Regions from separate parts of the Streptomyces sp. NPDC050988 genome, predicted to be linked through region 2. Evidence: riboswitches for the same ligand, from Rfam matches in the RefSeq annotation. Region 2 holds a riboswitch; the other holds the start of a gene.
What was found. Region 2 has a riboswitch for glycine ahead of gcvP (aminomethyl-transferring glycine dehydrogenase). Riboswitches for the same ligand answer to the same signal wherever they lie in the genome.
Positions count from the first base shown of each region.

Region 1: another riboswitch for glycine. It lies ahead of gcvT (glycine cleavage system aminomethyltransferase GcvT); the one in region 2 lies ahead of gcvP (aminomethyl-transferring glycine dehydrogenase).

Region 1 covers NZ_JBITFQ010000037.1:45,867-53,661, reverse strand. The annotation lists gene glyA (serine hydroxymethyltransferase) at 1-464, opposite strand, end outside; gene gcvH (glycine cleavage system protein GcvH) at 478-855, opposite strand; gene gcvT (glycine cleavage system aminomethyltransferase GcvT) at 988-2,115, opposite strand; glycine riboswitch at 2,279-2,384, opposite strand; gene ACIBEI_RS43265 (AAA family ATPase) at 2,619-3,305, shown strand; gene ACIBEI_RS43260 (enhanced serine sensitivity protein SseB) at 3,397-4,188, shown strand; gene ACIBEI_RS43255 (enhanced serine sensitivity protein SseB C-terminal domain-containing protein) at 4,422-5,213, shown strand; gene ACIBEI_RS43250 (ABC transporter permease) at 5,611-6,624, shown strand; gene ACIBEI_RS43245 (ABC transporter substrate-binding protein) at 6,686-7,795, shown strand, end outside.
Region 2 covers NZ_JBITFQ010000003.1:643,468-651,262, forward strand. The annotation lists gene ACIBEI_RS11130 (hypothetical protein) at 510-1,109, shown strand; gene ACIBEI_RS11135 (DUF5999 family protein) at 1,512-1,715, shown strand; gene gcvP (aminomethyl-transferring glycine dehydrogenase) at 1,819-4,704, opposite strand; glycine riboswitch at 4,892-4,987, opposite strand; gene ACIBEI_RS11145 (PRC-barrel domain-containing protein) at 5,092-5,466, shown strand; gene ACIBEI_RS11150 (DNA polymerase IV) at 5,674-7,077, opposite strand; gene ACIBEI_RS11155 (MerR family transcriptional regulator) at 7,291-7,795, opposite strand, start outside.

The DNA of each region.
Region 1 (7,795 bases), on a different contig from region 2:
ATGTCGACCAGGCCGGCCTCGTCCACGTGGTAGGCGACCACGTTGAACTGCTTGCCGGAGAAGTTGAGCCGCATCCCGTGGGTCAGGTGGCCGCCGTGGGCCAGGTCCAGGCCGAGGATGGTGTCGCCGGGCTGGGCCAGCGCGAAGAGCGCGGCCTGGTTGGCGGAGGCGCCCGAGTGGGGCTGGACGTTGGCGTACTCGGCGCCGAACAGCTCCTTGACCCGGTCGATGGCGATCTGCTCGGCGACGTCGACGTGCTCGCAGCCGCCGTAGTAGCGGCGGCCCGGGTAGCCCTCGGCGTACTTGTTGGTGAGGACCGAGCCCTGGGCCTCCATGACCGCGACGGGGGCGAAGTTCTCCGAGGCGATCATTTCGAGGGTGGACTGCTGACGGTTCAGCTCGGCGTCGACGGCGGCGGCGACGTCCGGGTCGAGCTCGTGGAGGGACTGGTTCAGAAGCGACATCGGTCAGGAGTCCTTAGCTGCCGGAGAATTCGGTGTACTCGTCCGCGGAGAGCAGGTCCTTCGGCTCCTCCGCGACACGCACCTTGAACAGCCAGCCACCCTCGAACGGGGCGGTGTTCACCAGCGCGGGGTCGTCCACGACGTCCTGGTTGATCTCGGTGATCTCACCGGAGACGGGCGAGTACAGATCGCTCACCGACTTGGTCGACTCCAGCTCGCCGCAGGTCTCGCCCGCGGTCACCGTGTCACCGACCTCCGGGAGCTGGACATACACCACATCGCCGAGCGCGTTGGCCGCGTGCTCCGTGATGCCGACCGTCGAGACGCCGTCCTCGGCGCCCGACAGCCACTCGTGCTCCTTGCTGTAGCGCAGCTGCTGGGGGTTGCTCATGGCCTGAATTCTCCTGTACGCGGGGGAGTGCTGATGCAGGGGGACTGGGGGTGACCTGGGCTGATGTGCTCAGGGTCACTTCATGACGCTCGCGGACCGGGGTTCACGGTCCGGCGCTCGCCGTACCAGGGTCTACTTCTGGCGCTTGTAGAACGGCAGCGCCACGACCTCGTACGGCTCGTGGCTGCCCCGGATGTCCACGCCGACACCGGGCGTGCCGGGTGCGGAGTGCGCGGCGTCGACGTACGCCATCGCGATCGGCTTTCCCAGGGTGGGTGAGGGCGCGCCGGAGGTGACCTCGCCGACGACCTTGCCGTCGGCGACGACCGGGTAGCCGGCGCGCGGCACGCGGCGGCCCTCGGCGATCAGGCCGACGAGAACGCGCGGGGGCTGCGACTCGGCCCGGGCGGCGGCCTCCGTCAGCGCCTCGCGCCCCACGAAGTCGCCCTCCTTCTCGAACTTCACGACCCGGCCGAGCCCCGCGTCGAACGGGGTGAGCGCGGTGCTCAGCTCATGCCCGTACAGCGGCATGCCCGCCTCCAGGCGCAGGGTGTCCCGGCAGGAGAGGCCGCAGGGGACGAGCCCGACCGGGGTGCCCGCGTCGGTCAGCGCCTGCCACAGCTTCTCGGCGTCGGCCGGGGCCACGAACAGCTCGAAGCCGTCCTCGCCGGTGTAGCCGGTGCGCGCGATCAGCGCCGGGACGCCCGCGACCGTGCCGGGCAGGCCGGCGTAGTACTTCAGGCCGTCCAGGTCGGCGTCGGTGAGGGACTTGAGGATGCCGGGGGACTCGGGTCCCTGGATCGCGAGCAGGGCGTACGCGTCACGGTCGTCGCGGACCTCGGCGTCGAAGCCCCCGGCCCGCTCCACGAGCGCGTCCAGGACGGTCTGGGCGTTGGAGGCGTTGGCGACGACCATGTACGTGGTCTCCGCGAGCCGGTAGACGATCAGGTCGTCGAGGATGCCGCCGTCGGCCCGGCAGATCATGGTGTACCGGGCCCGGCCGGGCTTCACGCCCCCGATGTTGCCGACCAGCGCGAAGTCGAGCAGCGCGGCCGCCTGGGGCCCGGTCACGGTGATCTCGCCCATGTGGGAGAGGTCGAAGAGACCGGCCTTCGTCCGTACGGCGAGGTGCTCGTCGCGCTCGGAGCCGTATCGCAGGGGCATGTCCCAGCCGGCGAAATCGGTCATCGTCGCGCCGAGCGAACGATGGAGGGCGTCGAGCGCCGTATGGCGCGGTTCAACGGGGGCGTTACTGCTCACGGTGGGGCTCCCAAGGCATGACGGCGAGGTCGTTCCTCCCCATCTGTCATCGGAACCTGAGAGGTTCGCCGTGACCCCCGGTCGAACGGGACGGTCACTGACTTGCACCTTGGGTGGAGCCGACGCCCTGGCGACAGGGAGAAGACCCGCTTTTCAGATGTGCCTCGCCCGCGCGGTAACGGTGCCTGAGAGATTCAAGGGAGGGACTTGCTCCTTCGGCGCCCGGACCACGTACACAAACGTGTCCGGAACTCTCCCGCGCGGATTCAAGCGGCCGGTATGCAGTTGGCGGGCACATCATTGCACGCATCGGAGCGGCGCGGCAGGGGACTCTTCGCGAGGGGGCGGTGCACGGCGTCGCGGCCGGGCCCCACGGCGTCCGCACAGAGTCCACAGGCATCCACAGTGATCTGTGACGGGGCTGTGGCAGGACGGGAACAGAAATGAGGGGACCAGCGCATTACCTTCTCTTTACACTCGACGGGGATGGGTCTCCCGACCCCATGGGGAGGACGATCAGGGTGAACAGGACCACGGCGTACGCCACGAGCGCGGCCATCGCGCTGCCCAAGCAGCCCACTGCCCCGGCCGGGGAGGCGTGCGGCCCGCTTCCGGCGCCCGTCGTCCGCGATCTGCGGGAGCGCGCGGGACACAGCCCGCACGGCCTGCGCTTCGGCACGTCCGACCTGGTGGTGGTCACGGGCCTGCCCGGCAGCGGCAAGTCGACCCTGATGCGCCGGGCGGTGACGGGCCGCCGCATCGACTCCCAGGACACCCGCGACCGCTGGGACGGCCGCCTCGCCCGCTTCCTGCCGTACGCGGTCTACCGGCCCCTGGTCCGTGCCGCGCACTACGCGGGCCTGCGCCGGGCCCTGCGGTCCGGCGAGGGGGTCGTGGTGCACGACTGCGGGACGCAGGCCTGGGTGCGCAGCTGGCTGGCCCGGGACGCCCGGCGGCGCGGCGGCGCCCTGCACCTGCTGCTGCTCGACGTGGACCCGGGTACCGCCCTGGACGGCCAGCGCGAGCGGGGCCGCGGCGTCTCTCGGTACGCGTTCGCGCGGCACCGCGGCGCGTTCGGCCGGCTGCTGCGTTCCGTGGAGAAGGGCGACCTGCCGGAGGGCTGCGGTTCGGCGGTGCTCATCGACCGGGCCGCGGCGGACGTGCTGCGGCGGGTCGACTTCGGCGACTGAGGCCCCGGTGACCGGACGGACCGCCGCGCGTGACGGCGCGTACGCGTAATCTCGACAGCCGCAGACGGCGGTTCGAGCAGGCGGTAGAGAGATGGACTTCCCGGCACACGACATTCCGGTGCAAGCGCACCCACACCCCCATGTCGGCTGGCCCGGCAACGAGTTGGAGGAGGTACTGGCCGCCTCCCTCGGCGCGGCGCCGTCGCCTTCGGCGGGGGCCCGGATCGTGGAGGTCATGGGCCGCAGCTTCATCTGGGTGCCGCTGCCCGAGGGCGGCGGCCCGCACAGCGGTCCGCTCGACCTGCCCACGATGGAGTTCGGCGGCCAGGCGTTCGTGCCGGTCTTCTCCTCGGAGCAGCAGTTCCGCCAGGTCGTCGGCGACCACATGTCGTACACGGTGGCGCCCGCCGTCGAGTTCGCGCGCGGTCTGCCGCCCCAGGTGGGCATCGTGGTGAACCCGGACGGCACGGTCGGGGTACCTGTGCCGCCGCTCGCCGTGGCCGAGCTGTGCCGGGCCGGGCGTACAGAGCTGGACGGGTCGGCGAGCGGCGGCCGGGTGCGGCTCTTCCAGCCGGACTGGCAGCACGACCCGGTGGACTTCCTGGCCGCCGCCTCCGCCGAGTTCGCCGCGACCGGTGTCGTCCTGAGCGCCCGCCGCTGTCTGGCGAGCATCGAGGGCGCCGACCCCGTGATGTTCGTCGGCGTCGAGCTGGCCCACTGGCACGACGACGCCCGCACCCTCCCCCTGGACGCCGTGGGCCGGGCCCTCGGCCAGGTCCCCGTGCCACACCCGGTGAACCTCGTCTTCCTGGACGTGGCCCAGGACCCGGTGGGCGACTGGCTACGGGCCCAGGTACGGCCGTTCTACACCCGGGCCCACTAGGCGCCCCGAAGGGGCGCGGGGAACGGCGCGCTCAGCCACACACAACCCGCAGGCTGCAGCGAACGGAAAGTCCCGAGCTCTCAACAGCTTTCCAAGCGGAGCGCAACGGTGCTGTCGGGATCGCCACTTAAGCTGGTTTCATGGCTCGGTCGGGGTGGTGCCATGTTCAAGTGAGCACGACGCCCCGTCGAATGGACCCGTATGTCAGGGATGTCACGAAGGGGCGGTAGAAGGTGAGCGCGTCGGGCACGGCCGCGGCCGGGCAGGTCGAGCACATGCTGCGCCAAGTGACGCCCGGGCGTTACGACGCCTACGAGGCGCTGTTGCGCGCTCTCGCGACCCCGTCGTCCGGCCAGGTCTGGATGCTGCTCTGGCACGGCCAGGCGGGCTCGCCCGACGCCCAGTACGGGAACATGGAGGTCGACGGCTTCGGCTACGCGCCCTGTGTGACCTCCGCCCAGGAGCTCTCGGCGAGCGGCTGGAACCGCTCGTACGAGGTGGTCGACGGGCTCGACGTGGCCCGCACCCTCTACCCCGACCACTTCGGCCTCTGGCTGAACCCGCACGCGCCGGGCGGCGGCGTCGGCATCCCCTGGCTGGATCTTCGCCGGATCGCGACCGGCCTGGAGCGGCAGCCCGCGGGCCCGCTGCGGCTGTCCGAGCCGGGCATCGAGATCCCGCAGTTCTACGCCCTGCTCACGCAGAACGCGCACCGGACCACCGCCGTCAGATCGCTCCGCCGCGCCTGGGTGCAGCCCGCGCTCGGGGCGCCGTACCTCGCCATCGGGCTCGATGTGTACGACACCAGCCCGCCCGCCGTGGACTCGGTGCGGGCGATGATGCAGCAGTCCATCAGCGCGGTGCCGGACGGCCTGCCGGTGTCGACGGTCGCGATGTCCGACGAGTACGACCCGGTGGCCCTGTGGCTGCGGATCAACGCACGGCCGTTCTACGATCGTGAGGCCCACGCGGCGCCCGCCCAGGCGCCGGCGGCCGGCGGATACGGATTCCCGGGCACCTACTGAGACGAATCGAAGCACCTGAGACGATCGGGTCGAAGTACCCGGGCGAAGCACCTGAGACGATCCGGGTCCGGTCGAGTCCAACCCGTGGAGCACCGGCTTCACCTCCCGCATCACGGGCGGGCGGTATGTCCAGATCTACGCGGGTAAATGGGCTGCGAGGCCCCTTTCGTACCAAAACTCCCGCGTCCGACCCCCGTTACCCGGCGTTCGGATAACGGAACCCTCCTGACAGCATCACGTTTGCGCATCCATTCACCGTCAGGTCTGGCAACAGATCGCCGAGGCGTTGAAGACTCCCGGTCCAGGGGGTTTCGCCCCCGTGTACGACGGACTGATCACGCCGCTACAGCGGCAAGTGTGGGCCGGCTACCGCCGGTTGAGAGGGGTCCCTGCCACGATGACGGCACCATTGCACGAGCCGACGGCCGAAGCCGCCCCGAGCGCGGCCGAGGAGGCGGCGCTCGTAGCCGGCTCCGCCGAGGCGAAGGCGGTACAGGGTCGTTCCCTCGGCCGCATCGCCTGGGAGCGCCTGAAGCGGGACAAGCTCGCCCTGACGGGCGGCGTCATCGTCCTCGTGCTGATCGCGATCGCGCTGCTCGCTCCCGTGATCACGAACCTGGTCGGGCAGGACCCCGAGACCCACCACGAGGACCTGATCGATCCGCTCTTCTCGACCCCCACCGGGTCCTTCGGTGGAATCAGCGGAGACCACCTTCTCGGCGTCGAACCGGTCAGCGGCCGCGACATCTTCGCCCGGATCGTCTACGGCGCCCGCATCTCGCTGCTCGTCGGCTTCCTGTCGGCCCTGGTGGCCGTGGTGCTCGGTACCGTGCTCGGCGTTCTCGCCGGCTACTTCGGCGGCTGGGTCGACGCCCTCATCAGCCGCGTGATGGACGGCCTGCTGGCCTTCCCGCAGCTGCTCTTCATCATCGCGCTGGTCTCGGTCATGCCGAACGAGATGCTGGGTCTGACGGGTACGGGCGTGCGCCTGTTCGTCATGATCCTGGTGATCGGCTTCTTCGGCTGGCCCTATGTGGGACGCGTGGTGCGCGGTCAGACGCTGTCCCTGCGTGAGCGCGAGTACGTGGAGGCCGCGCGCAGCCTCGGGGCCGGGCGGTTCTACATCCTGTTCAAGGAGCTGCTGCCCAACCTCGTCGCGCCCATCATCGTGTACACGACGATGATGATCCCGACCAACATCCTCACCGAGGCGGCGCTCAGCTTCCTGGGCGTGGGCGTCAAGCCGCCCACCGCCTCCTGGGGACAGATGCTCTCCTCCGCGATCGACTACTACGACTCGGACCCCATGTACATGGTGATCCCGGGTGTAGCGATCTTCATCACCGTGCTCTCCTTCAACCTCTTCGGCGACGGCGTACGCGATGCGCTCGACCCGAAGGGTTCCCGCTGAACTGCCGTACCCCCAGGGCCCCGTCATCTGTCGACGGGCCGCTACAAATCGGAGGATCCGAGTGAGTACCCAACGCACCACAGGGCGGCGCAAGCAGGCCGCGGCCGCCGCAGCCGTGGTCGCTGCGCTGCTGTCCACGGCGGCGTGCGGCGGCGGCGGCAGCGACGACGACGGCGGCTCGAAGAACGGCGCGGCCGGCTTCAACGCAGCCAACAACAAGGTCGCCCAGGCCTCCCTCGCCAAGAAGGGCGGCGAGCTGAAGTTCGCCGGCGCCCAGGACGCCGACTCGTGGGACACCACGCGCGGCTACTACGGCTTCGCCTGGAACTTCATGCGGTACTACAGCCGCACGCTGGTGACCGGCAAGGCGGAGCCCGGAGCCAAGGGCGCCGAGGTCACCCCGGACCTCGCCACCAGCACGGCGAAGATCTCCGACGACGGCAAGACCTACACGTACACGCTGCGTGACGGGGTCACCTGGGAGGATGGCAAGCCCATCACCTCCAAGGACGTCAAGTACGGCATCGAGCGCGTCTGGGCGCAGGACGTCCTGTCCGGCGGTCCGGTCTACCTGAAGGACGTGCTCGACCCCAAGGGCGAGTACAAGGGCCCGTACAAGGACACGTCCAAGGACAAGCTCGGTCTGAAGGCGATCGAGACGCCGGACGACAAGACCATCATCTTCAAGCTGCCCGAGGCCAACTCGGACTTCGAGGACATCCTCGGCCTGGCTTCGGCGTCCCCGGTCCGCCAGGACAAGGACACCAAGTCGAAGTACGGCCTGAAGCCCTTCTCCTCCGGCCCGTACAAGTTCCAGTCGTACACGCCGAACAAGAAGCTGGTCCTGGTCCGCAACGAGAACTGGAAGCAGTCCTCGGACCCGATCCGCAAGGCGTACCCGGACAAGATCTCGCTGACGCTGTTCACCAACGCCAATGACATGGACCAGCGTCTGATCAACGGCGACTACGACCTGGACATCGGCCAGACCGGTCTGTCCCCGCAGGGCCGCACCACCGCCCTGAAGCAGCACAAGGCCAACCTGGACAACCCGGTCTCCGGCTACATCCGCTACGCGGTCTTCCCGCAGAGCGTCAAGCCGTTCGACAACGTGCACTGCCGCAAGGCCGTGATCTACGGCGCCGACCACGAGTCGCTGCAGACCGCTCGC
Region 2 (7,795 bases):
CGTGGGATGATGCCCAGGCAGTGTGATCGATAACGCCCCGGACGAGCCCCCCGGGCGCTACTCTGAACGCGGTTGCCCACAGGCACATTCACCGGGCATGGGGCAGTGCGAGTTTTAGACGATCGACCCTGTCGTGAAAAACGCCGACAGGAACCGGCCGTCCACCCCGGTGGCATATTCCGAGGTCATCGACGGGTACCCCTGGAGAACCAGGACCAAACGCACGTCACGCCGACCGAATTGTCTCTTGCCCTTAATGCGCGGAACGGCTAGACGAAACACCGTCAGAACACGTGTCGTATAAACTCCGCGAACGAGGCAGAGAGTTGGCGTTCGCCATGGTAGGTCCTGCCGTCAAAGTGCCGCCCGCCACGCGGCCGACCCTTCGGGCGAACGACGTCACTTTGACGGCAGGACCTAGGGCCCACGCTCCTCTGACCCGAGAGCTGACAGCGCCGTCCGCCCCCGCCCTCGCGCCACCATGCCTGTCGAATGAGAGGCGACCCACCATGCCGCTGCATGTGCCCCCGGCTCCCGCGCCCGCGTTGCGCACCGTCCTCACCGCCCTCGGTTCCCCCACCGCGGTCCGTGAAGCGCGTACCCCGGCCCTGCGCAATGCCCAGGGACCCGCCACACCCGATCTCCCTCTGCCCGTCCACGTACTCGACCGGATCACCCCGGCGGGCACCTCCGCCACCCGCCTCGCCGGGTGGCGCTTCCTGATCCGCTGCGGCGAACGTGCCGTGGCGGCCGCGGAAACGAGGCTGACCCCCGACGGCTGGGCCTTCTCGCACTTCTTCGAGGGCCCGTACGTCACCGCCACCGAGCGCGCCCTGCGCCAGGCCGAGACGATGACCGGGTCGTACCAGGCCCGTCTGTTGTCCGTACCCGAGCTGTACATGCTCACACTCTGGCTGCACGGTGACTGCGCGGCCGACGGCGCCGAGGGCCATCCAGCGGCCACCGACCTGCTGGTGCCGCTGGCTCCCGCCCCGCCAGGCATCGCCGCGCACCGGCCGCACCGCGTGGCCGAGCTGCTGCCCGTCCTGACCCTTCGGCTCACACCGACACCGACGACGCCCGCCCCGCTGCTCGGCTCACCCGCCTGAGCGCACCCCGGCTTCCGTGCCCCGCGGCCCCACCCCGGCCGCGGGGCACACTGCCGTGCACGGGCACACCGTTCCGCTCCGCTCCGTGACCGCGTGGGGACTGTGTCGCGTGGAGTGACGCCCGGTGGACGCAGCGCACCCCCGGCCCGTCCGGACTAGCCCCATCCGACCATTACGAACCACCCGAAGAGGCAGCCCAGTTGGAATGAACCGTCCGCACGGGTGATGCGTCATCAACCTGTGAGGAGCGCTGACGCCAAATCCCTGCGGATTGACGCCCGTAGGGCAACACTGGGTTCCGGACCATCTGACAAACGGGGGGCGGCAATGAGCATCAGTTCGAGCCGCGGAACAGACACGACACCGATCACCGACCTCACACCAAAGCGAAAGATCCCATCAATGTGCCAGCACCAGCCACCGTGCCCGACAGCCGACTCCGCCGACCGGGAGGCCGCGCTTCTCGTGGCGCACCACCCGGAACAGGGATGGAGCCTGCTGTGCAACGGCGTTCTCCTCTTCGAGGACACCGGTGAGCTCCTGCCGGACGGCCGGATCATCGCTCCGCACCGGCCTGTGGCCATGGACGTGATGACCGCCGCCTGAGCGGCGCGGTGCACCAAGGGCGGCGGGGCAGGCCGTCCGGACACATGAGGGGCCGGCCCGGGAAGCAATCCCGGAACCGGCCCCGACGCATGTCTGTCGGTGCTTACTCTTCGTAGGCGTCCAGCGGCGGGCAGGAGCAGACCAGGTTCCGGTCGCCGTACGCCTGGTCGATCCGGCGCACCGGCGGCCAGTACTTGTCCGCGGCCGAGACACCGGCCGGGAACACCGCCTCCTCGCGGCTGTACGCGTGCTCCCAGGTGTCGCCGAGCGCGGCGGCCGTGTGGGGGGCGTTCCGCAGCGGGTTGTCGTCCGCCGCCCACTCGCCCGAGCCGACCTTCTCGATCTCCGCACGGATGGCGATCATCGCGTCGCAGAACCGGTCGATCTCGGTCAGGTCCTCGCTCTCCGTGGGCTCGATCATCAACGTGCCGGCCACCGGGAACGACATCGTCGGCGCGTGGAACCCGTAGTCGATCAGCCGCTTGGCGACGTCGTCGACGCTCACACCGGTCGCCTTGGCCAGCGGCCGCAGATCGATGATGCACTCGTGCGCCACGAGCCCGCCGGGGCCGGTGTAGAGCACCGGGTAGTGCGGCTCAAGACGCTTGGCGATGTAGTTGGCACTGAGCACGGCGACCTGGGTGGCCCGCTTGAGCCCCTCACCGCCCATGAGACGGACGTACGCCCACGAGATGGGCAGGATGCCCGCCGAACCCCACGGAGCCGCCGAGATCGGGCCCACGCCCGTCTCCGGGCCCGCGGCGGGCTGCAGCGGGTGGTTCGGCAGATACGGCGCCAGGTGCGAGCGCACTCCGACCGGACCCACGCCAGGACCGCCGCCGCCGTGCGGGATGCAGAACGTCTTGTGCAGGTTGAGATGCGAGACGTCGCCGCCGAAGTGCCCCGGCTTGGCGAGCCCCACCAGCGCGTTGAGGTTGGCCCCGTCGACGTACACCTGGCCGCCCGCCTCGTGCACCTGGGCGCAGATGTCGGCGACGTGCTCCTCGAACACCCCGTGCGTCGAGGGGTACGTGATCATCAGCACCGACAGCTCGTCCCGGTGCTGCTCGATCTTGGCCCGCAGGTCCTCGACGTCGATCTCGCCGTCGTCGGCGGTCTTCACGACGACGACCTTCATCCCGGCCATCACCGCACTCGCCGCGTTCGTCCCGTGCGCGGACGACGGGATGAGGCAGACGGTGCGCTGCGCGTCGCCATTGGCCCGATGATAACCGCGTACGGCCAGCAGACCGGCCAGCTCGCCCTGCGAACCGGCGTTGGGCTGCAGCGACACCTTGTCGTAGCCCGTGACCTCGGCCAGCCGCTCCTCCAGCTCACGGATGAGCGTGAGATAGCCCTGCGCCTGCTCGGCGGGCGCGAAGGGATGCAGCTGCCCGAACTCGGGCCAGGTCACCGGCTCCATCTCGGTCGTCGCGTTGAGCTTCATCGTGCAGGAGCCCAGCGGGATCATGCCGCGGTCCAGCGCGTAGTCACGGTCGGCGAGCCGGCGCAGGTAGCGCAGCATCGCGGTCTCGGAACGGTACTGGTGGAAGACCGGGTGCGTGAGGTACTCGTCGGTGCGCAGCAGCCCGGACGGCAGCGTGTCCTCCGTCGCCTCGTCCAGCACGGCCACATCGCCGTCGACGCCGAACGCGGCCCAGACGGCGCCCAGTTGGGCCCGCGTGGTGGTCTCGTCGCAGGCGAGGGACAGGTGGTCGGCGTCGACGAGACGGAGGTTGACCCCGCCCCTGCGCGCGGCAGCGAGCGTCTCGGCCGCCTTGCCCGACACCCGCACGGTGAGCGTGTCGAAGTACGCCTCGTGGACGACCTCGACCCCGCCGGCCTTCAGACCCGCGGCGAGGATCGTGGCGTACCGGTGGGTGCGCCGCGCGATGGACTTCAGGCCCTGGGGACCGTGGTAGACGGCATACATACCGGCCATCACGGCGAGCAGCACCTGAGCCGTACAGATGTTGCTGGTCGCCTTCTCGCGGCGGATGTGCTGCTCACGCGTCTGCAGGGCGAGCCGGTACGCCTTGTTGCCGTCCGCGTCGACCGAGACGCCGACGAGCCGGCCGGGCAGGCTGCGCGCGAACTTCTCACGGACGGCCATGTATCCGGCGTGCGGCCCGCCGAAGCCCATCGGCACACCGAAGCGCTGCGTCGTACCGACCGCGATGTCGGCGCCCAGCTCACCCGGCGAGGCGAGCAGCGTCAGGGCGAGCAGATCGGCGGCGACGGTGACGACCGCGCCCAGCTCGTGCGCCCGCTCGACAACCGGCTCGAGGTCCCGTACGGCACCGGAGGCGCCCGGGTACTGGAGGAGCACGCCGTTGATCTCGCGCTCGGCGAGTTCGGCCGGAATGCCGTCGCTCAGGTCGGCGACGACGACCTCGACGCCGGTCGGCTCGGCGCGGGTCTCGATCACGGCGATGGTCTGCGGCATGGTGTCCGCGTCGACCAGGAACAGGCCCTTCTTGTTCTTGCCCATGCGCCGCGACAGCGCCATGGCCTCGGCGGCCGCCGTGCCCTCGTCGAGCAGCGAGGCCCCGGAGGTCGGCAGACCGGTCAGCTCGGCGACCACGGTCTGGAAGTTGAGCAGCGCCTCCAGCCGACCCTGCGAGATCTCGGGCTGGTAGGGCGTGTAAGCGGTGTACCAGGCCGGATTCTCCATGACATTGCGCAGGATGACGGGCGGCGTGAACGTCCCGTAGTACCCAAGCCCGATCATGGAATCCAGCACCTGGTTGCGGTCCGCGAGGGAACGCAGCTCGGCCAGTACCTCGGCCTCAGTGCGGGCGCCCGGAAGTTCCAGCGAGTCGGCGTTCTTGATCACATCCGGGACCGCGGTGGCCGTCAGCTCGTCGAGCGAGCCGTACCCCACGTGCGCGAGCATCTTCGCCCGGGCCTCGGTGTCGGGCCCGATGTGGCGCTGCTCGAAGGGGATTCCCTGTTCGAGCTCTGAGAGCGGAATACGATGGGCGGTCATTGCGGAGGCCTCCTGGTCTGACGACCTTCGAGGGGCACCACTGCATGGGTGCCCGGACGGCCTCCCCCTCTGTCATCTCAACCTGAGAGCTTCACCGGCCCGCCCGTGAAGGCACACCGGCTTTCACCGTCGGTGAGAGCGGAACCCGTCAAAAAAACTCGAACACCGCTCTGCTTTCCAGAGTGACCTCGTCCATGCGGTACGTGGGCCTGAGAGATTCCGGGGAGGATTTGCTCCTTCGGCGCCTCCGATGAAGCCTGGAGGACTCTCCCGCACGGGGTCAGCAGCCGTTGCCCAGCGTACCAGCGGGGTTCCCTCGAGTGGCCGCCCTCCTCAAAGTGCTCTTTCGTAGTGCTTACGGATGAGTTGCGAGCAGCTGGAGGGCCCGTGCAGACCGACATCGATCCGCGCAACCTGATAGGCCGCAAGGCGTTCGACCGCAACGGCACCAAAATCGGCACCGTCGACGAGGTCTACCTCGACGACGCGACCGGCGTACCGGAGTGGGCGGCCATACGCACCGGCCTGTTCAGCAGAGACGCCTTCGTCCCCCTGGAGCCCAGCGAGCTGGCCGACGGGGCACTGCGCGTCCCCTTCGAACGCGCCCTGATCAAGGACGCCCCCGACTTCGGCGTGGGCCGCCACCTCTCCCCCGAGCAAGAACTCCAGCTCTACCACCACTACGGCCTGGACGTAGCCCCCCCACCCCCCTTCCCGGACCACGACTTCGGCCACCTTGCAGGCAAGGACGACTCCCAGTAAGGGCCGCCTCAAGGGCACGGGAGACGGGCCCGTCTCCAGGAGCGAGGGCGACGCTGGTGCTTTTAGGGGCGCGGGGAACTGCGCGACAAGCCACAGCGGACCGGCACGTACGAACGCACCCCGGCCCCCACCTTCAGGGGCGCGGGGAACTGCGCGACAAGCCACAGCGCACCCGCACTCACAACCACACCCACAACCCCACCCAGCTCACCCCTCCCCAGCCACCCCACCAACCCGAGAATCGCCGACCTCCCGCCCCACCAACGGCAACGGCTCCGCAACCTCCAACAAAGGATCATCGCTCCGAAACGTCCGCACCCGCCCCGGCAAGGAATCCGGCGTCTCGAACCGCACAGTCACCCGCCCCAGCCCACTCCCCTGCACCCACCCGTGCCCGAACTCGGCATGCCGCACATCGTGCCCCGCATGCCACCGCCGCTCCGCGGGAGGCACCGGCTCCTCGGCAACCTCCTCGGCCTCCTCCTTCTCCACATGCTCCGGCTCCTCTGCGGCAGCAGCAGCGGCAGCGGCGGCAGCCGTCCGAGCCTGCGCGAAGAGATCCTCCTGCGTGTAGTCGGCGAGCCCCGAGACCCCCACCCCCAGAAGCCGTACGCCGCCCGTGGTGTCCACGGACTCCAGCAACCGCGCCGCGGCCTCCCGCACCACGGCGGGGTCGTCCGTGGGCCCCCTGAGCGTCTCGGACCGGGTGAGCGTCGAGAAGTCGTACCGCCGCACCTTCAGCACGATGGTCCGCCCCGACAGATGCGCGCCCCGCAACCGCCGCACACACCGGTCGGCGAGCCGCTGGACCTCCATGCGCACCCGCACCCGGTCGTGGATGTCCACGTCGTACGTGTCCTCGACGGACACCGACTTGGTGTCCCGCTCGGCCACCACGGGCCGCACGTCGTGCGCGAGCGCCATGGCGTACAGCGCGACCCCGTGGGCCTTGCCCAGAAGCCGTACGAGCTCGTCCTCGCCCGCCTCGGCGATCTCCCCGACCGTGGTGATCCCGGCCCGCCGCAGATGGTCCCCCGTGGCGGGCCCCACGCCTGGCAGCGTACGTACGGACATCGGCGCGAGCAGTTCCCGCTCGGTGCCCGGCACTATCAGCACCAGCCCGTCCGGCTTGGCCTGCTCGGAGGCGATCTTCGCGAGCATCTTGGAGGCGGCGAGCCCCACGGACCCGGTCAGCCCGGTGACGGCCCTGATGTCCCCGCGCAGCTTCATCCCGGTCAGCTGCGCCGACTCAGCGTCCCAGGCCGTCTGCCCGGCCTCCAGGTCCACGAACGCCTCGTCCAGGCTCAGCGGCTCCACCAGGGGCGACAGATCCCGCAGCAGGCCCATCACCTGCTCGCTGATCTCCCGATAGAGCCCGAAGCGCGGTACGAGATACGCGGCGTTCGGTGCCAGCCGGCGGGCCTGCGCCATGGGCATCGCCGAATGCACCCCGAAGACCCGTGCCTCGTACGAGCAGGTGGCCACCACGCCCCGAGGCCCGAGCCCGCCCACGATGACCGCCTTCCCGCGCAGGCTCGGCTTGGCCGCCTGCTCCGCCGAGGCGTAGAAGGCATCCATGTCGAGATGCAGGATCGTGGGCGCGGTTCTCACATGTCCGATGCTGCCCTACGCCACTGACAATGCCCCGGTACGACCTGTGGACCGCCACGTGGCCGGACCGCCCACGCGCCGAACGGCGGGCGCCGGGCAGCAGGCGACAGGCACCGGGCGATAGGCGGCAGGACCAGAAGGCCCAGACAGGTCCCGGCCCGAAACGCTCCAGACAGTGCCAGGCCCGAAAGACTTCAGACAGCGCCCGCCGACTCAGACCGCACGATTGCGCCGCCGCGCCAGCTCGTCCGCCGGATTGGGCCGGACAAGCGTCTCGCCCGTGTCGACGCGCTCCCCGTGCAGCTGTGAGAGGGCACTCTCGACGTCCCGCCAGACCACGCCCACCGCGATCCCGAAGATGCCCTGTCCGCCCTGGAGGAGCGCGTGGACCTCGTCGGGCGAGGAGCACTCGTAGACCGTCGCGCCGTCGCTCATCAGCGTCATCCGCTCCAGGTCCCGGAACCCGCGCTCACGCAGGTGCTGGACGGTGGTGCGGATGTTCTGCAGCGAGACACCGGTGTCGAGGAACCGCTTGACGATCTTCAGGACGACGACGTCCCGGAAGCTGTAGAGCCGCTGCGTCCCCGACCCGTAGGCGGCCCGCACGCTCGGCTCGACGAGCCCGGTTCTGGCCCAGTAGTCCAGCTGCCGGTAGGTGATGCCCGCGGCCGCGCAGGCCGTGGGCCCCCGATAACCGACCTCCTCGGACGCCACCCCA